4 regions of the Oricola indica genome follow, and region 4 is predicted to be linked to each of the others. Evidence: predicted binding sites of a transcription regulator. Region 4 holds the regulator's gene; each other region holds the start of a gene.
The links. The regulator PhoB, encoded in region 4, activates phosphate uptake and scavenging genes when phosphate is short. The targets are predictions, from matches to a motif close to TGTCATNNANCTGTCAT.
Positions count from the first base shown of each region.

Region 1 (7,873 bases), 2.3 Mb from region 4:
GGATCATTGCGACGGCGCGCCGGCTCGGCGTGAAGACGGTGGCAGTCTTCTCGGATGCGGATGCGCGCGCGCTGCATGTCGAGCTGGCCGACGAAGCCGTGCGGATCGGGCCGGCACCGGCAACCGATAGCTATCTCGACGCGAATGCGATCATCGCGGCAGCGAAACGGACCGGCGCCGAGGCGATCCATCCGGGCTACGGCTTTCTTTCGGAAAACCCGGAATTTGTGGAGGCGGTCGAGGCGGCTGGGCTCGTCTTCGTCGGGCCTTCTGCGGATTCGATCCGCGCCATGGGCCTGAAGGACGCCGCCAAACGCCTGATGGAGAAAGCCGGCGTGCCGGTGGTGCCCGGCTATCACGGCGAAGCACAGGAGGTCGTCGTGCTGGCCGCCAAGGCCAATGAGATCGGCTATCCGGTGCTCATAAAGGCGCGTGCGGGCGGCGGCGGCAAAGGTATGCGCAAGGTCGACGATCAGAGGGCGTTCAAGGATGCGTTAGGGGCCGCGAAGCGGGAGGCGAAATCCGCCTTCGGCGACGACCGAGTCCTGGTCGAGAAATACGTCGCCACACCGCGCCATATCGAGGTGCAGGTCTTCGGCGACAGTCACGGCAATGTCGTCCATCTTTTCGAGCGCGACTGCTCGCTGCAGCGCCGCCACCAGAAAGTGATCGAGGAAGCGCCCGCGCCGGGCATGACCGATGACGTTCGCGCCGCGATGACCGAGGCGGCCGTCAAGGCAGCGCAGGCGATCAACTATTCGGGCGCCGGCACGATCGAGTTCATCGCCGACGGCTCGGGGCCGCTTCGGTCGGACGGCTTCTGGTTCATGGAAATGAACACGCGGCTGCAGGTCGAGCATCCGGTGACTGAAGCTATCACGGGACAGGACCTCGTCGAATGGCAACTGCGCGTAGCAGCGGGTGAGACACTGCCGCTTTCCCAGGGCGATATCGCGATCAGCGGACATGCATTCGAGGCGCGGCTTTATGCGGAAGACCCGGCGAACGGCTTCCTGCCGGCAACGGGGACGCTGCATCACCTGGCCTTCGACCAAAATGCGCGCAACGATGCCGGCGTGCGCTCCGGCGACGCGATCACCCCCTTCTACGATCCGATGATCGCCAAGGTGATCACCCACGGCGAAACGCGTGACGAGGCCCTTTCGAAACTCGGCACGGCACTGCGCGGAACGCATGTGGCGGGAACGGTGACCAATGCGGCGTTTCTCGCGACGCTGGCCTCACATGAAGGCTTTGCGCGGGGCGAGGTGGATACGGGCCTGATCGACCGGGAAAGTTCTGCACTGATCGTGTCCGAACCGCTGACCGAGGCCGCGATCGCGCTGGCTGCGGTGACGGCGCTTGAGCTCGATCCGGCCGCGCGCTTTGCCGGTTGGCGCTTGTGGGGCGACGCATCGCACCCCGTTCGTTTCATGCACGGGGGCGAGGAACTGAAGCGCCGGCTTCTCCTTCCAGGCGACGGTTCGGTCGTGCTTGAGGGGGGCGCAGAGACCGTGCGGCTGCGTGGCATCGTGCGCGAAGGCACGAAGGTTTCCGCGCGGACCGGGGCCACCGGAGCAATGATCGAGGCCAATATCGCAGTCTGGCGTGGGATCGAGGGCACGGAGATATCGATCCTGATGGACGGCGTGGCGCATGACCTGCTGATGCCCGACCCGCTTGCTGTCGCCGCGCATCACGGCGATCTTGGCGATGCGATACTCGCGCCGATGACGGGTATCGTGCGCGCGGTGACCGCGCGTGAAGGCGTCGCCGTGGACAAGGGCGACAAACTGGTCGTCCTGGAAGCGATGAAGATGGAGACAAGCCTGACCGCCCCGCGCGCCGGGCTGGTGGCGGAAATCTTCTGCGCCGAGGGCGAGACCGTGGATGGCGGCGCGGTTCTGCTGCGTTTCGAGGAGACCGGATCTTGATTCGGTTGCATCATTGCCATGAAACGCGGTCCATGCGGGTGCTGTGGCTGCTCAACGAACTCGGTGCGCCATTCGACCTTGTCGTCCATTCATTCGACAAGACATTGCGCAAGCCGGACTATCTGGCGGTGTCGCCCGCCGGGCGCGTTCCGGCGCTCGAAATCGACGGCGCCACCATGTTCGAGAGCGGCGCGATGATGGAATATCTGTGCGAGCGCTTTCCCGATGCCGGTCTGGGCCGTCTTCCGGGCGATCCCGAACGCGCCGAGTGGCTGACATGGCTGCATTTCGCGGAGACGATTAGCCAGCATACCGCCGCGCTGACGCAGCAGCATGTCGCGCTCTATGAGGACAGCATGCGGTCTCCGATCGTGATGAAGCTGGAGGCGGCGCGACTGAAGAAGTGTTTCGCGGCGATCGAGGCGCGTCTGTCCGAACCCGGCGCAAGGCGCGACTATCTGCTTTCCTCCGGTTTTTCCGCGGTGGATATAGCGGTCGGGCAGGCGGTCTTCATGGGGACGCATTACGCATCGCTGGACGATTTCCCGCATGTCGGAGACTGGTATGGCCGCATAACCGCGCGGCCGGCTTTCAAGGCGTCGCTTCCGAACGATGGTGATCCGAAGCTGTTCGACCGCGACTTCTATCCCGTATGGGAAGTGCCGGCGTGAGCCGCGCGCGCATCTACGAGGTCGGCCCGCGGGACGGGTTGCAGAATGAAAAGGCCGTGATCCCGACGGACAAGAAGATCGCGCTGATCGATCTTCTGTCCGACGCCGGGTTCGACAGGATCGAGGCGACGAGTTTCGTCTCGCCGAAATGGGTGCCTCAACTGGCCGACGCCGAGGCCGTTCTCGCCGGAATCAGGCGCAGGCCGGGTGTCACCTATGCAGCGCTGACGCCGAACCTCAAGGGATTCGAGCGCGCCGTCGCGGCGAAGGCAGACGAGGTGGCGATCTTCGGCGCGGCCTCGGAGACGTTCAGCCAGAAGAATATCAACTGTACCATCGCCGAAAGCTTGGAACGGTTCATGCCGATCATGGAGGCTGCCGAGCGCGCGGCCATTCCGGTGCGCGGCTATGTCTCCTGTGTTGTCGCTTGCCCCTATGAGGGCGCGATACTCCCGGAAGCGGTGCGCGACGTGGCGGCACGGCTGTTGGAAATGGGGTGCTACGAGATTTCGCTTGGCGACACGATCGGCCACGGTACGCCTGACACGGTCGGGGCCATGCTCGAGGCAGTGCTAGAGGCTGTTCCGGCCGACCGTCTTGCCGGTCATTTTCACGATACCAACAACCGGGCGCTCGACAATGTGTGGGCCAGCCTCGGTCTCGGACTCAGGACCTTCGACAGTGCCGTCGGCGGACTCGGCGGGTGTCCCTATGCGCCGGGCGCCAAGGGCAACGTCTCGACCACAGCGCTGGCTATTATGCTGGCGGCGGATGGCTGGGAGACCGGCATCGACATGGACAAGCTGGCGGCGGCGGAAGCTTATCTCGCGAAAGAGATCGCCACGGTGCCGGCGGGGGAGTGACGCGATGGGATACGAGACGATCCGGGTGGAAACGGATGCACGCGGAATCGCGACAGCCACGCTCGCCCGACCGGACAAGCACAATGCGATGAATGCTCGAATGATCGCTGAGCTGACAGCGGCGGCGGTGGAACTTGGCGGCGATGCCGCGATCCGCGCCATCATCCTCGCCGGCGAGGGGAAGACCTTCTGCGCCGGTGGCGATCTCGGCTGGATGCGCGAGCAGGCGGAAAAGGACCGCGCGGGCAAAATGGCGGAGGCGCGGGCGCTCGCGGGCATGCTCGGCGCATGGAACGCGCTTTCGAAGCCAGTGATCGCGCGCGTTCAGGGGGCTGCCTATGGCGGCGGCCTTGGGCTGATGGCCGTGTCGGATATCGTCGTTGCGGCGGATAATGCGAAATTCGCGCTGACCGAAACGCGTCTCGGGCTGATCCCCGCGACGATCGGGCCCTTTGTGGTCTCCAGGCTCGGCCCAGCTTTCTCACGACAGGTTTTCTTCAGCGCCAAGCCCTTTGGGCCGGATTTCGGATTGCGTAGCGGGCTGGTCGCACGGGTCGCGCCGGATGGGGAATTGGACGCCGCCGTGGAGGAAGAGGCGGCGGCTTTCCTTTCTTGCGCGCCGGGTGCCGTTGCCGACGCCAAGACGCTGGCGCGCAAGCTTGCCGGTCCCGATCCGGCGGAACAGGCGGATATGACCGCAAACGCGCTGGCGGAACGCTGGGAAACCGAGGAAGCACAGGCGGGTATTGCCGCGTTTTTCGCGAAGGAAACACCGCCCTGGCGAAAGGGGTAGGTCAGTCGGTCTCGATCTTCAGTTCCACCCGGTCGGCGGCGAAGCGCGTTTCCGAATACTGGATCGGGTTGCCGTCGGAGTCGGCGTTGACCGCGCGGGTGACCAGGACGATGGCGCCGGCCGACAGGCGCAACAGGTCGATATCCTCGCTGGAGGCGTGCCGCGCTTCGATGATAGTCGATTTGCGCACATAGTCCGTCACGCCGCAGGCGGCGAGCGCTTTGGTGATGGAAGCATGCTCTTCGAAGGCCGTGTCGATTCCGGCGAACCGGTTGGCGTCGAACCATGAGGTGGCGCGGGAGACCGGCACGCCATCCGCCTCGCTGACCGTATCGAGCCGAATGACCGGCGTATCCGGAGCGATATCGAGGTTTTCCGAAACCGTTTGCGATGCAGCGTCTTCGCCGCTTTGGAGCAGGCGCGTGCGCGTCGTGCCAGCCTGCGTTCCCAGACCGGCGGAAAAGCGCGTGCGTTTGGCGATCGGATAGCTCAGCCGCTTGCGGCGGCGGATGAAGGTGCCGCGACCCTGCTCGGAGCGCAGCACGCCTTCCTGCTCGAGCGCGGCGATAGCGGCGCGCACCGTGTGGCGATTGACGCCGTAGCGCCCTGCCAGTTCCATTTCCGGGGGGAGGCGGTCGTTCTTGGCAGCGCCTCCGGTGGCGATATCGGAGCGGATCAGATCCGCGATCTGGCGCCAAAGCGCCACGCCGGATTTCCGTTCGAGCAGTGCACCTGTCAAATCCTGCAATCCTTTTCGCGCATCCTGTCACACTCTTGTCACCGCAGACGGCTAGGTGTCTAATATGTTCAGTTGTCTATATCAATAGACAAATATAGATGCAAAACCGGACAATGAATATGATGACGGACAATTCGGTGCAGGAGACGCGCGCGCAAAGGCTGTCCGCGTTGGCGCTGGCCGACGGGAAGGATTTGCTGGCGCTGTGGAACGGGCTCGGGATCGACCCGGCCTGCGAGATGGTGCGCGGCCCAGAAACCGGACTGATCGCGCTGCGCGGGCGTATCGGCGGCGGAGGCTCTCCGTTCAATTTCGGCGAGGCGACCGCGACTCGCGCCACTGTGCGCCTGGACAATGGTACGGTCGGCCACGCCGTGACGCTGGGGCGCGACAGGCTCAAGGCCAAGCTGATCGCGATTCTCGACGCGCTCGCACAAGACAATGAAATGGCTTCGAAAATCGACGAGGAGATCGTTGCGCCGCTGACCGCCGCGCTGGCTGAACGCGATGCGAAGCGCAAGGCGGAGACGGCGGCGACAAAGGTCGATTTCTTCACCATGGTTCGCGGAGAAGACTGATGGCAACGGCACATATCGTCGAAGGCGGATTCGCCGATCCGGTTTTCGCGTCGCAATCGGTGTTTCGCGCCGTGATGGACGCGATGGCGCGACCGGGTACAGTACACCCGATCGATGCCGCCATCAGCCCGCCTGCGCCGCTGAACGCAGCCGCTGCGGCAGTGGCGCTGACACTGGCCGACGCGGACACGCCGGTCTGGCTCGAAGCGGAAATGGCGAAGAACGAGGCCGTTGCGGGCTGGCTCGCCTTCCATACGGGAGTGCCGCTCGCGCAGATGCCGTCCGATGCCGTTTTCGCGATTGCGTCCAACCCGGCACACCTGCCGCCGCTGACCGGCTTCGCGCTCGGTACGCAGGAGTATCCGGACCGTTCGACGACGGTAATCCTGCAGACGGCATCTTTGTCCGGTGGTCCGGTGCTGACGCTTTCCGGCCCCGGCATCAGGAAGACGAACAGCATCGCGCCGCGTCCATTGCCGGGCCATTTCGAGATGCAGTGGCAGGCGATCAACGAACTCTACCCGCGCGGGCTCGATCTCGTTCTCGCCGCACCGGATGCGATCGCCTGCCTGCCACGCACCACGCGGATCGGAAACGGGGAGGCGTAGCCATGTATGTCGCGGTCAAGGGCGGCGAGGCCGCCATTCGCAATGCGCACCGACTGCTCGCCGACCGGCGGCGCGGCGACCGTTCTCTGCCATCCGTGACGCTCGGCCAGATCGCCGAACAGCTTGCGTTGGCTTGCGACCGGGTGATGGCCGAAGGTTCGGTTTACGACCGGGAGCTCGCTGCGTTGGCGATCAAGCAGGCGCGGGGCGACCTGATCGAGGCGATCTTCCTGCTGCGCGCCTATCGTACGACGCTGCCGCGCTTCGGATATTCCGAGCCGATCGATACCGGCGCGATGCAGGTCGAGCGGCGCGTCTCGGCGACCTACAAGGATTTGCCGGGCGGCCAGATGCTCGGGCCGACCTTCGACTACACGCACCGATTGCTCGACCCTTCCCTTGCCGGCGACGATGCGCCGGACGACCCGGAAGCGCGCGAGGGCGACGGCGTTCCGGCGATGCGGGTGTCCGACATCCTGGTGCAGGAAGGGCTGATCGAAAGCGACGGCGAAACCAGTGGCGAGGAGATCGGCGACCTGACCCGCACGCCTATGGAATTTCCGATGGGCCGGGATACACGGCTGCAGGCGCTGGCGCGGGGCGACGAGGGGTTCCTGCTTGCGCTCGGCTACTCGACGCAGCGCGGCTATGCCCGCTCGCATCCCTTCGTCGGTGAAATCCGCATTGGCGAAGTGGAGGTCGAATACAAGATGCCTGAACTGGGTCTGACGGTCTCGCTCGGGCGCATCCGCGTTACCGAGTGCCAGATGGTCAACCAGTTCAAGGGATCGGCCAAGGCGCCGCCGCAATTCACGCGCGGCTACGGGCTGGTCTTCGGACAGTCGGAGCGCAAGGCGATGGCGATGGCCCTGTGTGACCGGGCGCTGCGGGCCGATGAACTCGGCGAGGACAAGTTCGCGCCGGCGCAGGACGAGGAATTCGTGATCTCGCATTCCGACAATGTGCAGGCGACGGGGTTCGTCGAGCATCTGAAGCTGCCGCACTATGTCGATTTTCAGGCCGAACTGGATCTGGTGCGCCGCATGCGGGGCGAACATGCACGCAAACAGAGCGGAGACGAGGCCATGCCGGAGGCGGCGGAATGACATTCGAGACCGAAATCGATGACGGATTGGCGAGTTACAATTTCGCCTATCTCGACGAGCAGACCAAGCGAATGATCCGGCGCGCGATCCTCAAGGGGATCGCCATTCCGGGTTACCAGGTGCCGTTCGCATCGCGCGAAATGCCGATGCCCTATGGCTGGGGCACCGGCGGCGTGCAGGTGACTGCCTCTATCATCGGGCCGGACGATACGCTCAAGGTCATCGACCAGGGCGCGGACGATACCACCAATGCTGTGTCGATACGTGCCTTCTTCGCAAAGGTTGCCGATGTCGAGACGACGACTAGGACCGGAGAGGCGACAATCATCCAGACGCGCCACCGGATCCCCGAGGAAAAACTCACGGAAGGCCAGATCCTCGTCTACCAGGTGCCGATCCCCGAACCTTTGCGGTTCCTCGAACCGCGCGAGACCGAAACGCGCAAGATGCACGCGCTTGCTGAATACGGGCTGATGCATGTGAAACTCTACGAGGATATCGCCCGCAACGGCCACATCGCCACCACCTATGCCTATCCGGTCAAGGTCGAAGGACGCTACGTGATGGACCCGTCGCCGACG
Region 1 covers NZ_OZ245747.1:2,308,419-2,316,291, forward strand. The annotation lists gene ACQK2M_RS11595 (acetyl/propionyl/methylcrotonyl-CoA carboxylase subunit alpha) at 1-1,934, shown strand, start outside; gene ACQK2M_RS11600 (glutathione S-transferase family protein) at 1,931-2,605, shown strand; gene ACQK2M_RS11605 (hydroxymethylglutaryl-CoA lyase) at 2,587-3,468, shown strand; gene ACQK2M_RS11610 (crotonase/enoyl-CoA hydratase family protein) at 3,473-4,261, shown strand; gene phnF (phosphonate metabolism transcriptional regulator PhnF) at 4,263-5,009, opposite strand; gene phnG (phosphonate C-P lyase system protein PhnG) at 5,120-5,578, shown strand; gene phnH (phosphonate C-P lyase system protein PhnH) at 5,578-6,186, shown strand; gene ACQK2M_RS11630 (carbon-phosphorus lyase complex subunit PhnI) at 6,189-7,292, shown strand; gene ACQK2M_RS11635 (alpha-D-ribose 1-methylphosphonate 5-phosphate C-P-lyase PhnJ) at 7,289-7,873, shown strand, end outside.
Region 1: phnF (phosphonate metabolism transcriptional regulator PhnF) is a predicted target of PhoB. The motif match lies at 5,026-5,042, and genes of this name have one in related genera.

Region 2 (7,873 bases), 2.3 Mb from region 4:
TTTGCCGTCTCGCCAAACGCCGCGCACGACCGGGACATCTTCCGGGTGATCCGGATCGTGATGGACCCGGACGAGATCCGCGCGCTTGTCGATGGCAATCTCGCCGCGGTCGGTCAATCCAACGGTCTCGGCGGGTGTCTTGGTGACCATGCGCAGCGCCTGCGGCAGACCGAGCGTATCGACATCGCGCGCGATCACGAAGACGGAGTGCAACAGGCTGAACGGAATATAGTCCGAGGACAGAACGTCGAGGATTCCGTGGCGCGCCAGGTCAATCGCGGCGACATTGCCGGAATGCGAACCGCCGCGCACGATGTTCGGCGCGCCCATGAGGACGCTCATGCCGGCCTCGTGCGACGCCTTGGCCGCCTCAATGGAAGTCGGAAACTCCGCGAGCTTCACGCCGAGCCGGATGGCGTCATCGACATGCTCGAGCGTTGCGTCGTCATGCGAGGCGACGGTAATCCCCATCGCATGGCAATGCTCCGCAATCTCGTCGCGGTGCTTGTCCGAATAGCGCGCGGATTCCGCCTGCCGCCGCTTGATGAAATCCTCGAACTCGGCGTCGGTCAGACCGCGCTTTTTCTTGTAGTAGAGGATGTATTTGTCCATCGTCTGGAACTGCCGCTGGCCGGGCGCATGGTCCATAAGCGAAGCCAGTCCGACGAGATCCTCATCGCGGAATTCATCCAGTTCGTCGATCACGTTATGCGCGGAAACCTCGCAGCGAAGGTGGATGCGGTGTTCGGCGCGCAGCCGTCCCGCCGCTTGCCCCGCCTTGAGCGCGTCGGCCAGCCGGCGCATTTCGCCCTTCTCGTAGCCATTGTCCTCGTCGCTACCCATCCGGAAGCAATCGAAGACGGTGGTGATGCCGGATGTCGCGATTTGGGCGTCATAGGCCTGAACGGACGCCATCAGGCTCCACGCCACGCCGGGACGCGGGCTGTAGTGTGTTTCGAGGTGATCGGTGTGCAGTTCGACAAGACCAGGCGTCAGGTAGTCGCCCTCCAGATCGTGCGCCGGCACGCTGGAGCGGCCCGGCTGGATATCGGCGATCCGGCCGTCGCGCACGACCACCGTTCCGTCGATCACCTCGTCGGCGAGGATGACATGCGCATTGGTGAAAATCTCTTCGGTCCCCGCGCCGGCGAAGGCCGACGCGCCGCGTATCTCGTTCATCAAAAAAGCTTTCCGGTGGACATCGTCATTCCTTGGACGCCGGCTCGACCAGCCGCGAGCGAAGCGCATTCGAGATATTGTCGAAAACAAAGACGACAATGAGGATGAGTATCACCATATAGGCGACATTTTCCCAGTCCGCATTGGTGCGCATCGCTTCCCACAGTTTAAGGCCGATACCGCCGGCCCCGACCGCGCCGATGATGGTCGCCGAACGCGTGTTGGATTCCCAGAAATAGAGCGCCTGCGAAATGAAAACCGGCAACACCTGCGGCACGACGCCGAAGCGCTGAACGGCCGCTGGCGACGCTCCAACCGACCGCACGCCTTCGCGTTGCTTGTCGTCGATATTCTCCAGCGCCTCGGAATAGAGCTTACCGAACGTGCCGGTGTCGGTGAAGAAGATCGCCGAGATGCCGGCCAGCGGCCCCGGCCCGAAGGCGCGGGTGAAGAACAGCGCCCAGATCAACATGTCGACGGAGCGCAGGAAATCGAAGAACCGCTTCAGCACCTGGTTGACGAAGCGGTTCGGCGTGATGTTGCGCGCGGCCATGAAGGACAGCGGAAAGGCAATCGTCACGGCAAACAGCGTGCCGACAAACGCCATGACGATGGTTTGCAGCAGCTTGATCCAGACATCGCCATGCTGCCACTCGGCATTGTTGACGATATTGTCCCACATCACCGCGAGATTGGACCGGTCCGGATCAATACGCTCGCTGGAAAAGGCCAACGCCATCACCTCGGGAAAGGTCTTGCCCCAATAGGGCGACCGCGTGTCGAACCAGAAATTCTCCCAGCCGAGGAACCGCCGGTTCACCTTGACCTCGTACCAGCGCACTTCCGCGCGGCCGGCAAAACCGAAATAGGCGAGAACCTTCTCACCCTCTTCCTTCTGCAGCGCCCAGGACGGCAGATCGCGGACGGGGAACACCTTCTCGTTCTTGCGATCGATCGTCAGCACCAGCGTCTCGCCACCGCGCGTCAGCCGGACCTCGTCTGCGATGATCTCAGCCTTCGCGGTCGAGGAAATCTCCACCGTCGCTTCGGCGATACCCTCGCGGGTTTCGGTCACGACGCTCGTGTCGCCGCCCGCATCCGCGCTGCCGCCCATGCTGGACGCATCCGAACTCGGCGACATGAAACTGCCGGCAAGGCCGCTGCCGCCGGTGTTTGTGGCATCCGAGGACGGAGACATGAAACTGCCGCCGACCCCTGCCCCGCCCGTGCTGGCGGGCTTCGAATCGCTGGTGTCGGCACCTTCGACCGAAACCGTCACGAGGCCGCGCTCGGTCGTGATCCAGGACGGATCCGGATTCTCGCCGAGCGGCGAGAAACGCGGATAGGTGATCTCGATATCGCCGGTCTTGTATTCGACATCCGGCCGCACTTCGTACGACACCCAGTCGGCGAGATAGGCGCCGGCGATGTTCCAGTTGCCGTTCGCGATGACCGAACCGATGGAGAAGAACCACCACGCATAGACGGTGTAGAGAACCAGCACCACGACGGCGATCGGATAGGCGAAACGCTTGAAAAAGGGCTGACGGAAGGCGTCCGGGTGACGCCGTTCGATATCGTCGATCTGGTCTGCGGTCAGCGTCGTCATGGTCAGCGTCCGAATTCGAAGGCCTGCTTGCCGACGAGCTTCTTGCGCAACCAGGCCGAAAGCTGGTCCACGCAGATGATCGTGACGAACAGGAGCAGGATGATGGCGAGCGTCTTGGCCTCGTGGCCGCGGCTGATCGAGAGCCTCAGCGCCTCGCCGATACCGCCCGCGCCAACCGCGCCGAGAATGGTGGAGGCGCGCACATTGATCTCCAGGCGCAGCAGAAAATAGCTGATGAAGTTCGGCATGACCTGCGGCACTATGCCGAACCAGACGCGCTCGAACCAGTTTCCGCCCACCGCGCGCAGGCCCTCATCGGGCTTCATGTCCGCGTTTTCGACGACCTCGAAGAACATCTTGCCGAGCGCGCCGATTGTATGGATCGACACGGCGATCATCGCCGGGATCGGCCCCAGCGAGAAGATCGCCAGGAAGAAGCCCGCAATGACGATTTCGGGAAAGGCGCGCAGGATTTCCATCAAGCGGCGCACGACAAAGCGCAACCAGCGCGACGCCGTCAGGTTCTTCGCCGCGACGAAACTGAAAACGAAGCCGAACGTGAAGCCGATCAGCGTCGCGAACACCGCAATGTTCAGCGTTTCCAGCATCTTGTAGAAATATTCCGGAACGTAGAGGCTGTCGGTGATGTAGACCCGTCCGACCGGGTAATTGTACTGCAGACTGCCGGTGTCGTAGGGGCTCGGCAGGTCGAACAGGGCGCGCCAGACTTCCCAGCCGTCCCGCGGGATCAGGTCTCCGACGAAATCGAAGAAATGCGGCAGGCGATCAAAAAACTTGCCCGCATTGGTCTCGTTGGCGAACCACAGCGACGCGACCAGCGCGATCGCCAGAGCGACAAGTCCGCCGATGGTGTAGAGCCGCCTGGTGGCGTTGAGGTCGCGCCAGTGGCGCTCGACGTCATAACGCCCGTCTCTGTCCACATAGGCGCCATGCGCGGATGCATCTGTCACGGCCATCGATCAGATCCGAAAGAGGAAAAAGCCGCCGCGGCCCGAAAGCCGCGGCGATCGAAAAGGCCTCGGACCTTACGAGCCGATCTTCGCCTTGCGAGCGGCGATGATGGTCTCATAGAAGGACTGGTCGACGTCGACGAAGCCCTTGTAGTCGCCGCCCTGGATGGCGGAGAAGCAATCCGGATCGGACTCCGGAAGAGCCTTCATCCAGGAAACGAACTTGGCGCGGACGTCCTTGTCCAGCTTGTTCGAAACGACGATCGGGCCGTTCGGGATCAGCGGCGAACGCCAGACTTCGACCACGTCGTTCATGTCCAGAAGGCCCTTGTCGACCATCTTGCGGATGTTGCCCGAGGTGTAGCCGTCGGCATAGTCGCCAACGCCCGACGACCAGGTCACGGCGCCGTCGAAAGTGCCCTTGAGCATTTCGAGAACGTTGTTCTCATGGCCGCCGCCAAAGCCGGTGGAAGCGAAGTAGTCATCGACCTTCGCGCCGATCTGCGCCGGCAGGGCGACGGACGGGACGAGGTAGCCGGAGGTGGAGTCCGGATCGGCGAAGCCGAGCTTCTTGCCCTTCATGTCTTCCAGCGTCTTGATGCCGGAATCCTTGCGGGCGAGCATGATGGAATAATAGCCGGTCGCACCGTCGGTCTGAACCGTGGTCAGGACCGGATCGACCGCGTCCGGATCGGTCAGGTAGACCTTGGCATAGCCGGATGCGCCGAGCTCGGCATAATCGAGCGTGCCGCCGAGCAGGCCCTGGATCGTGCCGTCATAGTCGGCAGCCGGGAACAGCTTGACTTCCTTGACGCCGATGGCTTCCGGAAGCTGGTCGACCATGCACTGGAAGTTGCGCAGGCGGTCGGCTTCGTTTTCACCGCCGAGGATGCCGATACGGAACACGTCCTGGGCCTGGGCGGAAACGGAACCGGTTGCGATGGCCGCGACCGCGGCGGTAGCAAGAAGGAGTTTCTTGAGCATTTCGTCTCTCCTGTTGGCGGGGAATGTCCCCGTTTGATGGTCGTTCTGAAAACGCACCGCGCAACGCGACCGACATCGCGCGGAATTCTCTCTGTCTGTCAGGGCCGTGCGGCGACCACTTCGGGTTCGGGTTTCGGCGCGACCTTTTCGCGACCCGCTCCGAAGCTGGTTGAGGTGACGGCCTCGGAGAACGCTTCCTCCAGCGCATCCGCGCCGTAGATGCGCCGCGCTGCAGCCTCCGTCAGGTCGTCCGGCGTGCCGTCGAACACGACCTCGCCGCCCGACATGCCGATGATGCGCTCGCAATAGGCGCGCGCGGTGTCGAGCGTGTGCAGATTGGTGATGACGGTGATGCCGTCGCTCTGGTTGATGTCGCGCAGCGACTGCATGACGATCTGCGCATTGCGCGGATCGAGCGAGGCGATCGGCTCGTCTGCCAGGATCACCTTCGGCTGCTGCATCAACGCGCGCGCGATGGCGACGCGCTGCTGCTGGCCACCCGATAGCGTGCCGGCGCGCTGCATCGCGGTCTTCGCGATATCGAGGCGCTCCAACGAGGCGATCGCCATGGCGCGTTCCTCGCGTGTGAACATGTTCAGAATGCTCGATAGCGTCGAGCGATGGTTCAGCCGGCCGAGCAGCACATTGGTCAGCACGTCGATGCGCGGCACCAGGTTGAACTGCTGGAAGATCATCGCGCAGTCGCGCTGCCAGTTGCGCAGCGTCTGTCCCGAAATCGACGATACTTCCGCGCCCTCGAAAACGATCCGACCCTCGGACGGGTCGATCAGGCGATTGATCATGCGAAGAAGGGTCGATTTGCCAGCGCCTGATGCGCCGATGACGCCGACCATCTGGCCGGAGGGGATTGTCAGGGTGACCGACTTGACGGCCGCATTGGCGCCGAAACGGCGAGTCACATTCGTGATTTCGAGCACTGGCGAACCCCGCGTTCCGACTGTTCCAACCGGGGGTCTAAGCGGCTTGGATCACCGCAAAATGTCAGTTCGATATCAATTGCGTGACACTGTATGGTCGCTTGTGGACGAACATCCACCCTGCCCTTTTTCGAGGCATTCCGGGCTTTTTCGGGAGATCGACAGACAGAGGCACAGCCGGATGTCATCCAACTGTCAACAAAATCGGCGGATCATGTAATTACGCGGCGGAAATGGTTCAGGCGGATTCGTATTTTTCCAGAAATTCCTCGATATCGAGGCTCCGGAAATCGTCCAGCGAAGCACGCAGCGCCGCGTGCTCCCAGTCCCACCAGGCCAGCGTCTGAAGTCGCTCGGCGATAGCTTTGGGAAAGCGTTCGCGGATCGGTCTCGCCGGCACGCCGCCGACGATCGTGTAGGGCGCCACGTCCTTCGAGACGACGGCCCCGGCCCCGATCGCCGCGCCGTCGCCGATGGTCACACCCGGAAGCACGGTCGAGCCGTGGCCGAACCAGGTGTCGTGGCCGACGGTCACCATGTTCTCGCGCCGCCATTCGAAGAACTGCTCCTCGTTGGAGGCATCCGCCCAGTAATCGCCCGCACGATAGGTGAAATGATGCAGCGTCGGCCGCCACGTCGGATGGTTGGTGGCGTTGAGACGCACATTCGAAGCAATATTGGCGAACTTGCCGATCCGCGCGCACCATGCGCTGCAATCCTGCATCATGTATGAATAGTCGCCGAGTGCCGTCTCGTGCACGCGGCAACGTTCGGCGATCTCGGTATAGCGACCGAGCGCCGAGCCAGTCACCTCGGCGGTCGGGTGAACCAGCGGCTCTTCGGAGAGCCTAGTCATGCCGCCTTCACCGCCGCGAATTGCGTCACGTCGATGACCGCGTCGGCAACCTCGTCGCGCACATCCTGATCGTGGAAAATGCCGAGAAGCGCGACATTTGCCGCCTTCTTCTCCGAGATCATGTCAATCACCACCTGCCGGTTCTTCGCATCGAGCGAAGCCGTCGGTTCATCAAGGAGCAGAACCGGGTGATCCGTGATGAAGCCGCGCGCGATGTTCACACGCTGCTGCTCGCCGCCGGAGAAGGTTGCTGGCGGCAGGTCCCACAAGGTTTCAGGCAGGTTCAGCCGCGAAAACAGCTCTGCCGCCCGGTCGCGCGCGGCCTGAGGATCGGCGCCTCGCTGGACCAGCGGCTCGGCCGCGACGTCGAGTGCGGAAACTCGCGGCACGACGCGCAGGAACTGGCTGACATAGCCGATCGTGTCGCGCCGCACCGCCAGGACAGTTCGCGGGTCGGCGCTGGCAAGATCGACGTAGTCACCGGCGTGCTTGATCAGGATCTGACCGCGCTCGACGCCATAGTTGCCGTAGAGCATCTTCAGGATGGAGCTTTTTCCGGCACCCGACGGACCGCCAAGCACGGCGCACGCACCGGCTTTCAGCGAGAAATCGACATGCTCGACCACCGGGATAATGATCCCGCCGCGCAGATGCATGACGAAGCTCTTTGAAACATCGGAAACGACGACAGGCGTGGGCATCGTTGCGCTCCTTCTCAGACTTGCAGGATCGAGGACACGAGGAGTTGCGTGTAGGGCGCGCGCGGATCGTCCAGCACCCGGTCGGTCAGTCCGGTCTCCACCACCTGCCCGTCCTTCATCACCATCATGCGATGCGACAGCAGGCGGGCGACCGCGAGATCGTGGGTGACGACAACGACCGCGAGGCCGAGATCGTTGACGAGACCGCGCAGAAGGTCGAGCAGGCGCGCCTGGACCGAGACGTCGAGACCGCCGGTCGGCTCGTCCATGAAGACGAGACGCGGCCCGGTGACGAGATTGCGCGCGATCTGCAGCCGCTGGCGCATGCCGCCCGAAAAGGAGCGCGGCTGGTCGTCGATGCGATCCTCGGTAATCTCGACGCGGCCGAGCCAGTCGGCCGCCGTCTCGCGAATGTTCCCGTAGTGGCGCTCTCCAACGGCCATCAGCCGCTCACCCACATTGGCGCCCGCCGAGACGCTCATCCGCAATCCGTCGGCTGGATTCTGGTGCACAAAACCCCAGTCGGTGCGCATCAGGAAACGCCGTTCCGCCTCGCCCATCCGGTAGAGATCGCGGAACTGGCCGTCGCGCATGCGATAGCTGACGGTGCCGGCGGTCGGCATCAGGCGCGTGGA
Region 2 covers NZ_OZ245747.1:2,316,762-2,324,634, reverse strand. The annotation lists gene ACQK2M_RS11675 (alpha-D-ribose 1-methylphosphonate 5-triphosphate diphosphatase) at 1-1,179, opposite strand, end outside; gene phnE (phosphonate ABC transporter, permease protein PhnE) at 1,205-2,788, opposite strand; gene phnE (phosphonate ABC transporter, permease protein PhnE) at 2,791-3,765, opposite strand; gene phnD (phosphonate ABC transporter substrate-binding protein) at 3,835-4,743, opposite strand; gene phnC (phosphonate ABC transporter ATP-binding protein) at 4,842-5,681, opposite strand; gene ACQK2M_RS11650 (DapH/DapD/GlmU-related protein) at 5,920-6,537, opposite strand; gene phnL (phosphonate C-P lyase system protein PhnL) at 6,534-7,238, opposite strand; gene phnK (phosphonate C-P lyase system protein PhnK) at 7,253-7,873, opposite strand, start outside.
Region 2: phnC (phosphonate ABC transporter ATP-binding protein) is a predicted target of PhoB. The motif match lies at 5,864-5,880, and genes of this name have one in related genera.

Region 3 (7,873 bases), 3.7 Mb from region 4:
CGGTGAAGGGCTCGGACTGGATGTCCTTGTCCATCTCGCGGAAGTGCCGCTTGACCGCTTCCCAGGCGCCGCGCGCCGTGATGCCCATCTTCTTGTGGTCGTAGCCGGCCGAGCCGCCCGAGGCGAAGGCGTCGTCCAGCCAGAAACCCATCTCCTGCGAGATCGCATTGGCGGTGTCGGAGAAAGTCGCCGTGCCCTTGTCGGCGGCGACGACGAAATAAGGATCGTCGCCGTCGCGGCGGACCATCAGTTTGGGCGGTACGACCGTGTCGCCCTCGAGATTGTCGGTGACGGAAAGCAGGGTCGAGATGAAGGTGATATAGGCGGCGCGGCCCGCCTCGAAGATCTCGTCGCGGCTGCCGCCGGCGGGCAGGCGCTTCGGATAGAAGCCGCCCTTGGCGCCGACCGGCACGATCACCGCATTCTTGACCTGCTGCGCCTTGACGAGGCCGAGCACCTCGGTGCGGTAGTCCTGGGCGCGGTCGGACCAGCGCAGGCCGCCGCGTGCGACGGGGCCGAAACGCAGATGGACGCCTTCGACCTCCGGCCCGAAGACGAAAATCTCGCGATAGGGTTTGGGATCCGGCAGCTCGGCAATGGCGCGCGAATTCAGCTTGAAGGCGAGCGAGGTCCGGGTTTCGCCGTTCGCGCCGGGGCTGAAATAATTGGTGCGCAGCGTCGCCTCGATCACCGTCAGGATGGAGCGCAGGATGCGGTCGTCGTCGATCGACGGCACGTCTGCGAGCTGATCGGCGATCGCGGCCTTGATGTGCTTGGCCGTGACCTCGGTGTCCTCGCCGGGATCCTCGGCGCGGGCCGGGTCGAACATTGCCTGGAACAGGTCGTGCAATTGCCGCGCGAGCAATGGGTGGCGGATCAGCGCATCGGCCATATAGGCCTGCCCGTAAGGCGTGCCGGCCTGACGCAGATAGCGCCCATAGGCACGCAACACCGTCACCTGCCGGCAGGTCAGCCCGGTCGCGAGGACGAGCCCGTTATAGGGATCGTTGTCGCTCTCGTTCTTCCACACCGACAGGAATGCATCCTCGAAGATGACGCCGTCGTCGTCGAGGGGCACGGATTTGCCGGACTGGCTTTCGATCTGCATTTCGTGCAGCCAGACGACGTTGCCGAGCTTGCCGGCGACGTCGATGGCGTAGGTCAGTTCGCTGATGACGCGGAAGCCCATGTTCTCCAGAAGCGGGACGCGCTCCGACAGCGCCACCGGCGAACCGTAGTGATAGATGCGGACGCCGACTTCCTTGTGCGATTGGCCTGTCGGGCGGAAGAAATCGACATCGATCGGATTGGCCGCGGACAGGCGGGCGATGCGCTGCAAATCCTGAACGGCCTGGGCGGGCAGGACCGTGTCCCGGTAGGTTTCCGGGAAATTCGCGTCGCGCAATTCGCGCGTCGCCGGGCTGATGCCCTCGGCCATCAGTTCTTCGAGGAAATGATCCTCCCAGGTGCGGGTGATCGCCTCGATGTCGCTTTCGAGCTTGGCCTGCGCCGGTGTCGGCGTCTTGCCCTCGCGCCGGCCGATGATGAAATGAACCCGCGCCAGCGATCCTTCGGGGAAGGCGGGATAATAGGCCGAGACATGCCCCTTGTAGGCGTCGGCGAGATAATCGGCGATTTCCTCGCGAACCTCGGAATTGTAGCGATCGCGCGGCACGAAGACGATCACCGAGACGAAGCGGTCGAACGGGTCGATCCTCGACAGGACGCGCACGCGCGGCCGATCGGCCAGCGCGACGATGGCGAGCACATTGTCTGTCAGCGTGGGGATGTCGATCTGGAAAAGCTCGTCGCGCGGATAGGATTCCAGCACGTTCATCAGCGCCTTGCCGGAATGGCCGTCGGGATCGAAATGCGAGCGTTTCATGACGCCGTCGATCTTGGAACGCAGATAGGGGATCCGCGTCACCGACCGCGTATAGGCGGTCGAGGTGAACAGGCCGACGACGCGCAACTCGCCCGACAGCCTGCCTTCCTCGTCGTATTTCTTGATGCCGACGTAATCCATGTAGGAGCGGCGGTGCACCTTGGACTTCAGGTTGGCTTTCGCGACGATGAGAATGTCCCTGGAGTTCAGAAACTCCCGGATTTGCGGCGTCGTCGTGACCGGTTCGTCGCCGCGGCGCATGACCCGAACGGTCGGATCGGACAGGATGCCGAGGCCATCCATGTCGGCGCGTTCCAGCTGGCCGCTCTTTTCGCCGCCGACATAGTCGTATTCGCGAATGCCGAGGAAGGTGAAATTGTCGTCGCGCAGCCATTCGAGGAAGGCCAGCGCCTCGTTGGCGTCGGCCTGGGAGACCGGCAGCACCCGGGTCTGCAGATCCTCCATCACGGAGTCCATGCGCTTCAGCATCGCGCGCCAGTCGCGCACGGCGGCCTTCACCTGCCCGATGATGGATGTCAGGTTTTCCTGCAGTGCCTTCGCCGTTTCGTCCGTCAGGTCTTCCAGCATGACGTGAATGACACTGGTGCGGATCGTGCCTTCCTCGGCCGTGCCGGCGGGCGACTGTTCGATGAGCTCGAATTCCGGCCCGTGGTGCTTCACGTCGAAGATCGGATGCACGACGAGGCGGACATGGTGCGACATGTCGTTGATTTCGCCCATCACCGAATCGAACAGGAACGGCATGTTCTCGTTGACGATGGAGACGACGCAGCAATTAGGCGCGCAGGCCGGCGTGACGCGGACGACCGATCCGCCGCGCGCGTGATTCGCCACCGCATCGGCTGTGTGAACCAGTGCCTTGGCCATACAGGACGGATCGACAAGGGCAAGGTCGTCCTCATGCGCTTCCGAGACCAGCGCTTGGACGAGTTTTTTCATTCGGTCATCGGGAGAGCCAAGATGCTCGATGACGGCTCCGATATATTTCTCGACCGCTTTGCTCGCGTTCTTCGCCATTGTCCCCTCCCGTCCGGTTCAAGGCTCTGTACCGCTCTTTTGGGCCGCTACCATAACAAAGCGATTACGGCTTGCAGCACATTTCTTTTTTCGTTCTCGCCGACTTCCGGCAACACCCCCGGTTGCCGGGCATTGCGGCCCGCGATAGTGTCCGCTTGGTTTCAGAGGATCGGCGGTTCGCCATGGCCAACAAGCATCCCGACGACATAAAAAGAGAAGAAGAAGCGCAGAGAACGCTCGAACGCGTCGCCGTCGATTCGGAGCTGCTCGGGCAATCGACCCTGGCGCGAACGGTCAATCGCGCGCGTGCCCACATGGCCGCCGACGATGCCGATCCGAACGATCCCGTCGAGGTCTGGGGCCGCCGGACGGGCCGGGCGCTCGGCCTGATCGCCTTTATCGTTCTCGCCATCTGGCTGGTCGGCTATCTCTCGAGATGAGTGTGGCGCAACGGTCTTCGCGGCCCGCGGTGGTCGCCATTTCGAGCCATGTCGCGCGCGGTTCCGTCGGCAATCGCGCCATCGTCTTCGCGCTTGAATCGCTCGGTTTCCCGGTCTGGTCGGTGCCGACGGTGACACTGCCGTGGCATCCGGGCCACGGGCCCGCGCCGCGCATCGTGCCCGACAACGCGACCTTTGCCGATTTCATGGCGGCGCTCGCCGCCTCGCCGCATCTCGGCGAAGTCGGCGCGGTGGTCACCGGCTATCTCGGTGCGGCCGAACAGGCCCTGCCGGTCTCTGATTTCATCGCCGCCGCGCGCCGCGCCAATCCGGATCTCCTGCATGTCTGCGATCCCGTCATCGGAGATCGGGGCGGGCTCTATGTGCCCGAAGCGGTCGCATCGGAAATCCGCGACGGGCTGTTTTCGACCGCCGATATCGTCACGCCCAACCGTTACGAATTCGCCTGGCTGACCGGCACGCAGGCGGGCGACAATTCGCAGATCATCCACGCCGCCGCCGAACTGGCGGCGCGCCATGTTCTCGTGACCAGCGCTCATTCGATGCTGGCCGGCGGGACCGGCAACCTTCTGGTGAGCGACGGCAAGGCCGTGCTCGCCGAGCACCGCAACATCGACAACCCGCCGAACGGGCCCGGCGACCTGACCGCCGCGCTGTTCCTCGCGCGGTTGCTCGAGGGAGGCGATCCGGAAAAGGCGCTGCAACTGGCGACCGCGTCCGTCTACGAACTCGTCGCGCGGGCATGCAAGCGCGGGGCGGACGAACTGATGCTGGAAACCGACCGGGACAGCTTCGCGCGTCCGATGGCCATGGTGCAACTGCGCCGGCTCGCGACACGGCCGCGCCGCGCATGAAGATTGGTGCGCCGCAACAACTTGAAAGCCCTGCGATCCGGCGCTAATTCGATTTCATGACGAAATTTCCGCAAAAGCTGCTCGACGGCTACCAGGGCTTCCTGCACTCCACCTACCGGAAACGGTCGGACAATTATCGCGAACTGGCCGCCAGCGGGCAGAAGCCGGAGGCGCTGGTGATCGCCTGTTGCGATTCGCGCGCCGCTCCGGAAATCATCTTCGATTCCGGGCCGGGCGAAATCTTCGTCCTGCGCAATGTCGCCAATCTCGTTCCCCCCTATAACGCGGAGGGGCGCTATCGCTCGTCGGTGGCCTCGATCGAGTTTTCCGTTGTCAGTCTCGGTGTCCGCCATATCGTGGTGATGGGCCACGGGCGCTGCGGTGGCGTTGCGGCGGCTTTGGACGAGCGCCGCGAGATGCTCGATCAGGGCGATGCGATCGGCCACTGGATCAGCCTGCTCGACAATGCCATCGAAAGCGTCGCCGGCGGGGAAGGACATGATCCGATCCGTCACATGCATGCCGATCATGCCGAAGAGGCGCATGTCCATTCCGATCACGATCCCCGGCAGACGGCCGTGGAGTGCATGTCTGTGCGCAAATCGATCGAGAACTTGCGGAGCTTCCCCTATATCCGCGAGCGCGAAGCCGACGGGCGGCTGACATTGCACGGTGCGTGGTTCGACATTTCCGAAGGGGTCTTGTGGGTCTACGACCCGGACGCCGACACGTTCGAACCGGCGCTTGAGCAGTCGGGATTGCGCATCGACAACTGACATCGAAGGAATTCGCGCGGGTAATTCCCTTTGGACCGGAAACGCTCTAGGAACGGCGCGACGGGACAAAGCCAGGAAAGGGGTTTCCGGTGTCGCACATTCCTTTGATGATCGTGCCCTTCATTCTCTACAATCTCGTAATCGCCGGTCTCGCCGGGTTTTCGGGCGGGGATCCGTGGTCGAGCCAGATCCTTTCGGTGACCATGCTGTCCGGTGGCGTTTGGCGGATGGATCTCGGCGAGTCGCTGATCCTTGCCGGCCTTGTCTTCATGTTCTTCGAGATCCTCAAATCGACCCGCACGTCCAATGCCTCGGTGATCGACCACCTTCTGTCGACCTTCGTGTTCGTCGCCTTCCTGGTGGAATTCCTGGTGGTCTCCGGCGCGGCGACCTCGGTGTTCTTCCTTTTGATGGTGATGGCGGCGGTCGACCTGATGGCCGGTTTCTCCGTCTCTATCCGGTCGGCCGGCCGCGACGTGTCGATCGGCTGACCCGTCAGCCGGGATCGGCCTCGAAACCGGCGGCCTCGATACCGGCGACAGCGCAAGCCTCGTCATTGTCGGACGTGTCGCCGGTAACGCCGACGGCGCCGATGATCATACCGTCTCGCTTGACGAGGACACCGCCCGGCACGGCGACGATCTTCCCGCCCGAGACGTTCGACAGGCCTTCGAGAAAATGCGGCCGGGTTTCCGCCTGGGCGTTGAGCCAGCGTGAGCCGGCTCCGACGGCAAGGGCGCCATAGGCTTTCCCGGCCGCGATCTCGAACCGCAGGAAGGACGAGTTGTCCGACCGCTGAAACGCGATCAGGTGGCCGCCCGGGTCAAGCACCGCCGCCGACAGCGGCTTGATGCCCATTTCGCGGCCCTTGGCCAGCGTGGCTTCGATGATCCGGTTTGCCTCGGCGAGCGGTATGGTTGACATGGTACTGGTTCTCTTGGGTTTTTGAGGTCTATTTCATGGGGCGCGGCGTGCTGCCGGGCTTCGACCCTAGCATGGTTCGGATTTTCCCGTTCGTTCAAACAGTTTTTCCCGGAGTGTCGAGAATCGATGCGTAATTTCCAGCTTCCCGGCCGTTCGCCGGTCTTCGCCGAGAACGGTCTTGTCGCGACGTCCCACCCGCTTGCCGCGGCAACGGCGCTGGAAATTCTCAAGGAGGGCGGCAACGCCGCCGATGCCGCCGTGGCCGCCGCCGCGACGCTTGGCGTGGTCGAGCCGCAGATGACGGGGATCGGCGGCGACTGTTTCGCCATCGTCTGCCGGCCGGACGGCGAAATCACCGGGATCGACGGCGCGGGCCGGGCGGCCGCCGGCGCCGCCGCGGACTGGTATGCCGACAACGGGTTCGACACGATCCCGCCGCACTCCGCCCATGCTGTCACGGTGCCGGGCATGGTGCGCGGCTGGGAGACACTTCTGGCGCTGCACGGCACGCTTGGTTTCGACCGCCTCCTGCGCGATGCGATCCGTTACGGCGAGGAAGGCTTTGCCATCGCGCCCCGTGTCGCCTGGGATTGGGCGAAAAGCGCCGAGACGCTCGCGAAAGACGACGGCGCGCGGCGTCATTTGCTGGTTGACGGCAGGACGCCCCGGATTGGCGAACGCCGGCGGGCGCCGGAACTCGCTGGCGTCCTGAAGCGTATCGCGCGCGAGGGCGCCGACGCATTTTACACCGGATCGGTCGCCGCCGAGATCGCGGCGACATTGCAGGCGAAAGGCGGATTCCTCACCGAGGAGGATATCGCCGCGTGCCGGACCTCCGTGGTCAATCCGCTGGATATCGCTTACTCCGGTCATCATCTGCACGAATTGCCGCCGAGCGGGCAGGGCATGGTCGCCATGATCCTGCTGAACCTGCTCGACCTGATGGGGACACGCGACCTGCCGGCGCTCAGCGCGGCCCGGTATCACCGCGAAATCGAGGCCGCGCGCCTCGCCTACAGCGCCCGTGACGCCTGGCTCGGCGATCCGGACACGATGCCGGTCTCGGCGGAGACGCTGATCCGGAAGGCATTCGCCGAAGAGCTTTTGCGGCAATTCGATCCCGACAGGCGCAACAATTCGCTCACCCTTCCGGAGCTCCCGACATCGGACACGGTCTATATCACGGTGGTCGACCGCGACCGCATGGCTGTTTCGTTCATCAACTCGCTCTATGGCGATTTCGGCGCGCAGATCGTCACGCAGGAAACGGGCATCGCGCTGCAGAACCGCGGCAACTGCTTCAACGCCGATCCGTCCCACCCGAACGCGATTGGACCGAACAAGCGCCCGATGCACACCATCATTCCGGCCATGGTCACCCGGGAGGGGCTGCCGGCGATTTCCTTTGGCGTGATGGGCGGACATTTCCAGCCGATGGGTCATGCCCATGTGCTGTCGAACATTCTCGATCACGGCATGGACCCGCAGGCGGCGATCGATCATCCGCGCATGTTCTGGGACGATCAGGGCGTGATCCGCGCCGAAGCTGGCATTCCGGGCGAACTGGCTGCTGAATTGCAGGCAATGGGCCACCCCGTCGAGGCGGCCGTGAAACCGCATGGCGGCGGTCAGGCGGTCGTCATCGACCGCGAAAGCGGTTTCCTGATCGGCGGTTCCGACCCGCGCAAGGATGGTTGCGCGCTGGGTTGGTAATTTCGGCTTACTTGTCCATCGAGTCGAGCTTGCGCTGCATCGCAGCGATCTGCTCGCGCATGGATTTGAGATCGTCCGGCGATGACTCTTCCGATGACGCCTCCTCGGTTGCTTCGCCAGCCGCTTCCGATGCCGCGAAGGGCGAGAACATCTGCATGGCGTTGCGGAACATCTCCATGTTGCGCCGCGTCTGTTCCTCGATCATCTGCTGACCGGACGCCA
Region 3 covers NZ_OZ245747.1:875,262-883,134, forward strand. The annotation lists gene ACQK2M_RS04565 (NAD-glutamate dehydrogenase) at 1-2,923, opposite strand, end outside; gene ACQK2M_RS04570 (hypothetical protein) at 3,106-3,363, shown strand; gene pdxY (pyridoxal kinase PdxY) at 3,360-4,238, shown strand; gene ACQK2M_RS04580 (carbonic anhydrase) at 4,295-5,014, shown strand; gene ACQK2M_RS04585 (hypothetical protein) at 5,122-5,505, shown strand; gene ACQK2M_RS04590 (GlcG/HbpS family heme-binding protein) at 5,510-5,938, opposite strand; gene ggt (gamma-glutamyltransferase) at 6,065-7,651, shown strand; gene phaR (polyhydroxyalkanoate synthesis repressor PhaR) at 7,659-7,873, opposite strand, start outside.
Region 3: ACQK2M_RS04565 (NAD-glutamate dehydrogenase) is a predicted target of PhoB. The motif match lies at 2,976-2,992, and genes of this name have one in related genera.

Region 4 (7,873 bases):
GCGAGGACGTGAGCGACAGCCGTTTCCTTGAGGCCAGCGATCTGGATCTCGCTGACGAATTGTACGAAGCGGGCATCATCAAGAGCGACTTCAACTGGACCTTCATCACTGGCGCCGATTCCGGCGTGGACAACCCGGGCGGCGCTGGTATCGGCGCTTCCGTGGTCGGTTCCTTCTTTATGATGATTGTCGTGCTGGCGCTAAGCCTCCCCATAGGCGTCGCCACCTCGATCTATCTCGAAGAATTCGCACCGAAAAACTGGTTCACCGACCTGATTGAGGTGAATATCTCCAACTTGGCCGCCGTGCCGTCGATTGTATTCGGTATCCTTGGTCTGGCGGTGTTCATCCAGTTCGCGGGTCTGCCGCAGTCTGCGCCACTGGTCGGTGGCCTTGTGCTGACGCTGATGACCTTGCCGACGATCATCATCTCGACCCGAGCCTCGCTGAAAGCGGTGCCGCCGTCGATCCGTGACGCCGCGCTGGGCGTCGGCGCGTCGAAGATGCAATCCGTCTTCCACCATGTGCTTCCGCTCGCCATGCCGGGCATCCTGACGGGAACGATCATCGGACTGGCGCAGGCACTTGGCGAAACCGCGCCGTTGCTGCTGATCGGCATGGTCGGCTTCGTGGCGCGCGGCTACCCGGACAGCTTCCTCACCGGTTTCACCGAGGCCAACTCGGCCATGCCTGCCCAGATTTACACCTGGGCGGCCCGCGCCGATGCGAGTTTCTACGAAAAAGCATGGGGCGGGATCATCGTCCTGTTATTGTTCCTCATGACCATGAACATCATTGCCATCATTCTGCGCCGCCGCTTCGAGCGCCGCTGGTAAGGAGAAAGACCATGAAAACGATGCTGACCGAAGCGGACAACACAGTCGCGACCGTGCCGGCCGCCGGCCCGAAAGACACAAAGATCAAGGCTCGCAAGGTGCAGGTCTATTACGGCGACACCCACGCGATCAAAGATGTCGATGTCGATCTCGAGGACAAGGCCGTCACCGCCTTCATCGGCCCGTCGGGCTGCGGCAAGTCGACCTTCCTGCGCTGCCTGAACAGGATGAACGACACGATCGACGTGGCGCGCGTCGAAGGCGAGATCACGATCGACGACGAGGACATTTACGACAAGAAGGTGGACCCCGTTCAGCTTCGCGCCAAGGTCGGCATGGTGTTCCAGAAGCCGAACCCGTTCCCGAAATCGATCTATGACAATGTTGCCTACGGCCCGCGCATTCACGGGCTCGCAAAGTCCAAGGCCGATCTCGACGTGATCGTCGAGAAATCGCTGCGCCGCGGTGCGATCTGGGACGAGGTCAAGGACCGCCTGACCGCACCCGGCACCGGTCTTTCCGGCGGCCAGCAGCAGCGTCTGTGCATTGCGCGCGCTGTCGCCACCGAACCGGAAGTCCTCCTGATGGACGAACCCTGCTCGGCTCTCGATCCGATTGCGACCGCAAAGGTCGAGGAACTGATCGACGAACTGCGCGAGAGCTACACCATCGTCATCGTAACGCACTCCATGCAGCAGGCAGCCCGCGTGTCGCAGCGCACGGCGATGTTCCACCTCGGAGAGCTCGTCGAGTTTGGTGATACGAAGGAGATCTTCACCAACCCGACCGAAAAACGCACACAGGACTACATCACCGGCCGGTTCGGGTAATTCCCGGCTCGGGTGGTGAAACAGCGATAACGAAACAAGGGAAGGACAGTCCGATGGTGCCAACGAGCCATACGGTGACCGCTTTCGACGAGGACATGAAATTCCTCGCCCACAAGATTGCCGAAATGGGCGGTCTTGCCGAGCGCATGGTGGAAAGCTCCATCCGCGCGCTTATCAAGTCGGACATTCCGCTCGCGCAGAAGGTCATCACCGACGATCTCGTTCTCGACGAGGCCCAGGCGACGCTCGACGACAAGGTCGTGCAGATCATCGCACAGCGCCAGCCCGTCGCCAGCGACCTGCGGGAGGTCTTCTCGACCATTCGTATCGCCAGCGACCTCGAGCGTATCGGCGACCTAGCCAAGAACATCGCCAAACGCGTTGTCGCGATTTCCGAGCGCGGTCATTCCGTCAATCTGGTCCGCGGCATCGACCATATCGGCGATCTCGCCCTGGCCCAGCTCAAGGAAGTGCTCGACGCTTTCGGCTCGCGCTCGGTCACGCGCATCAACATGGTCCGCGACCGCGATGACGAGATCGACGCGATGTACACGTCGCTGTTCCGCGAACTCCTCACCTACATGATGGAGGATCCGCGCAACATCACGACCTGCACGCATCTGCTGTTCTGCGCCAAGAACATCGAGCGCATCGGCGATCACGCCACCAACATCGCGGAATCCGTCTATTACATCGTGACGGGCGAGCATCTGTCCGCCTTTCGCCCGAAAGAAGACAAGACGCACAAAATCGTCGTGGATCAGCCCGACGCTTGATGCATGGGAGCATAGGCATGGGCAATCAGCCAAAGGTGATGGTTGTCGAGGATGAAGAAGCGCTTAGCGTTCTGCTGAAGTACAATCTGGAATCGGAAGGATACCGGGTCGACGCGGAACTGCGCGGCGACGAGGCCGAGATAGCGCTCCGTGAATCCGTGCCCGATCTCTTGATACTCGACTGGATGTTGCCGGGTCTCAGCGGCATCGAATTGTGCCGTCGGCTGCGTGCGCGGCCAGAGACGCAGCGCCTGCCGATCATCATGCTCACCGCGCGCGGCGAGGAAAGCGAGCGTATTCGCGGGCTTTCGACCGGTGCGGACGACTATGTCGTCAAGCCATTCTCGACGCCCGAACTGATGGCGCGGGTCAAGGCCATGTTGCGCCGCGCCCGCCCGGAAATCGTCGCCAGCGTGCTCAAGGTCGGGGAACTCGAACTCGACCGCGAGACCCATCGCGTCTATCGCAACGGGCGCGAGATCAAGCTCGGACCGACGGAATTCCGCCTTCTGGAGTTCTTCCTGCAGGCCCCTGGCCGGGTGTTCTCGCGCGCGCAACTGCTCGATGGCGTGTGGGGCGAGGACATCTATGTCGACGATCGCACCGTTGACGTACATATCGGTCGCCTGCGCAAATCCATCAATATCGGAAAGATGAGGGATCCGATCCGCACGGTTCGCGGGGCAGGCTATTCGCTGGAAGCGGTCTGACGCCCGCCAATTCCGTAACAAAAAGGGCGGCCATTGGCCGCCCTTTTTCTTTTCCTGATGTCCTCTCGCTCAGCGCGAGCGCTTGCGCTCGGATGTCGGCTGGAAGGCGAGTTTCGCGTGGTATTTGCAATAGGGCGAGGATTCCTCGGACTGGTGTCCGCAGAAATGGAAGTCTTCCGACAACGGATCGCCCTGCGGCCACTTGCAGGTGTTCTCATTGAGCTCGACCAGCGTCAGGTTCTTCGAGATCGGAACGACGACGTCCTCGATCGGACGGCGGTCGGCTTCCGCGAAGGCCACTGTGCTGACTTCGTTCTTCATCACCGTCGCGCCGACGGCATGCGTAACCGTCGTGAGGGTGCGTCCGCCGGCACCACCGCCGCCGCCGCCACCGCCGGAATAACCGCCGCCCCGTGGCGTGGAGGCCCGCGGCGCAACGCTGCGCTTGGTCTTGGGTGCGCCCGAGGAAACCGATTTCGCCCGGCCGGACAATTTCAGCCGGTGGACCTTGCCGATCACGGCATTGCGGCTCACGCCGCCGAGTTGTGCGGCGATCTGGCTGGCGCTCAGGCCGTCGGCCCATAGCTTCTTCAACATTTCGACGCGTTCGTCAGTCCAGCTCACTTCCGTCTCTCCATCCAATGACTGTGCGCAGAATCCTTCTCCGTGGCTCGGTTTTTCCAAGAAAAACCGGCACCCGAACGCGAAACTTGGGAGTAAACTCTGCGTGGTTGGCCCCGCTTGAAAGGAAACTACTATGGCCGCTGACTCGCTGACAAGAGTCGCCGGACATCCGTGAATCCGATTTCGCGGTTTTCAACAACTTGCATTTTTTATCTTGCCGACGCCCCCCGGAGACGCGGAATCTCCAGCCCGATTGACGCAAGCGCGGTCTGATCTTAAAACCGGAATGCCGCCGGAACAGGCGGCTTTTTTCGTTTGCACACCATGCGGGGCAATCAAATGACGCAACCATCGCCGCTGTTCGAGACCTATGCGCGGGCCGACATCGCCTTCGATCACGGAGAAGGCTCCTGGATCGTGGACACGCGCGGCGAGCGATATCTCGATTTCGGCGGCGGCATCGCCGTCAGCGCGCTCGGTCATGCGCATCCGCATCTGGTGGAGACACTGCGCGAGCAGGCCGGGAAGCTCTGGCATACCTCCAATCTCTACGAGGTGCCGGAACAGCGCCGGCTCGCCCAGCGCCTCGTCGACGCGACCTTTGCCGACAAGGTCTTTTTCACCAATTCCGGCGCCGAGGCGCTTGAATGCGCCATCAAGACGGCGCGGCGCTATCACTATGCCAAGGGGCATCCCGAGCGCTTCCGCATCATCACCTTCGAGGGCGCCTTTCACGGCCGGACGCTGGCGACCATCGCCGCCGGCGGTCAGCCGAAATATCTCGAGGGCTTCGGTCCCAAGGTCGAAGGTTTCGACCAGGTGCCCTTCGACGACATGGACGCCCTGAAGGCGGCGATCACGGACGAGACCGCGGCGCTGCTCATCGAGCCCGTGCAGGGCGAGGGCGGCATCCGTCCGGTCGCGCTGAGCTTCCTGCGCGATTTGCGCGCGCTCTGCGACGACAAGGGCCTGCTGCTGATCTTCGACGAGGTCCAGTCCGGCATGGGCCGGACCGGCAAGCTGTTCGCGCATGAGTGGGCCGGCATTGAACCGGACATCATGGCCGTGGCCAAGGCGATCGGCGGCGGCTTTCCGATGGGCGCCTGTCTTGCGACCGAAGAGGCGGCGAACGGCATGGTGCCCGGCGTGCACGGAACGACCTATGGCGGCAATCCGCTTGCCATGGCGGTCGGCAACGCCGTGCTCGACGTCATCCTCGCCGATGGCTTCCTGGAGGCCGTGCATGACAAGGCGCTGCGCCTGAAGCAAGGGCTCGCCTCGATCGTCGACCGTTATCCCGACGTGCTGGCCGAAGTGCGCGGCGAAGGGCTGATGCTCGGCATCAAATGCGTCGTGCCCAACACCGCCCTTGTGAAGCAGCTTTACGCAAACCACATGTTGACGATACCGGCGGGCGACAATGTCGTGCGCATCCTTCCGCCTCTGACCTCGACAGACGAGGATATCAAGATCGCGCTCGAACGCGTCGAAGAGGCCGTATCGCATCTGTCCGCAACGGGACGTGACCGGTAAAACCGGTCCGTCATACGAAACCCTTTTGGATTCCGAACCATGAGTGTCCGTCATTTTCTCGATATCGCTGCCATCCCGGCGGAAGAACTGCGCGTAATCCTCGAAGGCGCGAAACAGCGAAAGGCCGCTCAGAAGGCGGGCACCGCCGACAGGCCGCTCGAAGGCAAGGCGCTGGCCATGATCTTCGAAAAGCCGTCGACGCGCACGCGCGTGTCCTTCGATGTCGGCATGCGCCAGCTTGGCGGCGAAACGATCATGCTGACCGGGACCGAAATGCAGCTCGGCCGTGACGAGACCATCGCCGACACGGCGCGGGTGCTGTCGCGCTATGTCGACATCATCATGATCCGCACCAAGGAACACGACCGGCTGATGGAACTGGCCGATGCCGCGACAGTGCCCGTCATCAACGCGCTGACCGACGACACCCATCCCTGCCAGATCATGGCCGACGTGATGACCTACGAGGAGCATCGCGGGCCGATCGAGGGCCATCGCATTGCGTGGACCGGCGACGGCAACAATGTCCTGCACTCGCTGATCGAGGCGTCGCCGCAATTCGGTTTCGACCTCTCCGTCGCCGTACCCGAGGGCAACGAGCCGGGGCAGCGCTATGTCGACTGGGCCCGGTCGCGTGGCGGCAAGGTGGAGATCGGCCACGATCCGGAGGCTGCGGTCGCCGGCGCGGATGCCGTCGTCACCGACACATGGGTGTCGATGGGCCAGGAGGAAAAGGCGCGCGGCCACAACATATTCATGCCTTACCAAGTCAATGAGCGCCTGATGAAGCAGGCTTCCGAGGACGCCCTGTTCATGCACTGCCTTCCCGCACACCGCGGCGAGGAGGTGACGGACGGCGTGATCGACGGCCCGCAATCCGTCGTCTTCGACGAGGCCGAGAACCGGCTTCATGCGCAAAAGGAAATCATCGCCTGGTGTCTTGGCGTGGGGATCGGCGCACGATGAGCGAACACATCGCCTTCACGGGCATGAGCGACACGGATCCGATCGACGCGGTGGTCCCTTACCGGGTCGACGCGCTGGATGCGCGCGGCCGGGCGGTCATGGTCGGCCCCATGCTCGACGCGATCCTTGACCGTCACGATTATCCCGAGCCCGTCGCCCGGCTGCTCGGCGAGATGATCGTGCTCACGGTGCTTCTCGGCACGTCGCTGAAATTCGAGGGAAAGTTCATCGTCCAGAGCCAGACCGACGGACCCGTGTCCCTGCTGGTCTGCGATTTCGCGACGCCGGATGGCGTGCGCGCCTATGCCCGTTGGGACGAAGACGCCGTCGAGGCTGCGCAAAAGGCCGGAACGGATGATCCCGCAAGCCTGCTCGGCAAGGGCACGCTCGCCCTGACTGTCGATCAGGGCGCCTACATGCAGCGATACCAGGGCATCGTCCAGCTCGACGGTGCATCGCTGGAGGAAGTCGCGCGCAATTACTTCCGCCAGTCCGAGCAGATCCCGACCGAACTGCGTCTCGCGGTCGCGCGGCTGACGGTGCGTGGTGATGATGGCGATGTGCGCAATCACTGGCGCGCGGGCGGCATATTGGCTCAGTTCCTGCCCGATGCGCCGGAACGCGCCCGCATGTCCGATTTGCACCCCGGCGACGCGCCCGACGATGCCGAAATCCACGAGCTGGACGAGGACGACGCCTGGCAGGAGGTCAAGGCGTTGCTGGACACGGTCAGCGACGACGAACTCGTCGACGAGAGCGTCGGCGTCCACACGCTTCTCTACCGGCTGTTCCACGAGCGTGGTGTGACAGTCAACGAAGCGGGTCCGGTGCATGATCGCTGCACCTGCTCGCGCGAGAAGGTTGCCGGCGTGTTGCAGTCATTGTCGCCGGAAGAGCGCGCGGAATCGCTCGAGGACGGCGAGATCGTCGTAAAGTGCGAGTTCTGCTCGACCGTCTATCGCTTCAAGCTGTCGGATTTCGACAAGCCGAACTAGGAAACGCAGATCGGAGGCTTCATGAGCCGGACAGACAGGTTCTGGGACCGCATCGCGAAGAGATACGCGGCCCGGCCGGTCGCCGACGAGGCGTCCTACCAGAAGAAGCTGGAGATCACGCGCGCCTATCTTGGCGAGACGTCGGACGTGCTGGAAGTCGGTTGCGGCACCGGCTCGACCGCCATCCTGCACGCGCCGCGCGTTCGGCATATCCGCGCCGTCGATTGCTCTGCCAACATGCTCGACATCGCCCGCGAGAAGGCGCTGGAAGCCGGCGTCACGAATATCGACTTCGAGAAGGCCGACATTGACGAGCTGGACCTGCCTCCGGCGCATTACAACGTCGTTTTGGCGCTCAGCATCCTCCATCTCGTCGACGATCGGGACGCCGTGATCGCAAGGCTGTTCGATGCGCTGAAGCCCGGCGGCGTGCTGGTATCCTCGACGGGCTGCGTCGGCGACGATATGGCCTGGATCCGTTTCATCGCGCCGCTCGGGAGGTCCGTCGGCCTGCTGCCGCTCATCCGCGTCTTCACCCGCGCGCAGTTGCGAGCCAGTTTCGAGCGCGCCGGTTTTGCCATCGAACACGACTGGAAGCCCGGC
Region 4 covers NZ_OZ245747.1:4,584,556-4,592,428, reverse strand. The annotation lists gene pstA (phosphate ABC transporter permease PstA) at 1-836, shown strand, start outside; gene pstB (phosphate ABC transporter ATP-binding protein PstB) at 857-1,666, shown strand; gene phoU (phosphate signaling complex protein PhoU) at 1,723-2,442, shown strand; gene phoB (phosphate regulon transcriptional regulator PhoB) at 2,460-3,152, shown strand; gene ACQK2M_RS22720 (GcrA family cell cycle regulator) at 3,222-3,776, opposite strand; gene ACQK2M_RS22715 (aspartate aminotransferase family protein) at 4,116-5,309, shown strand; gene argF (ornithine carbamoyltransferase) at 5,349-6,275, shown strand; gene ACQK2M_RS22705 (Hsp33 family molecular chaperone) at 6,272-7,270, shown strand; gene ACQK2M_RS22700 (class I SAM-dependent methyltransferase) at 7,292-7,873, shown strand, end outside.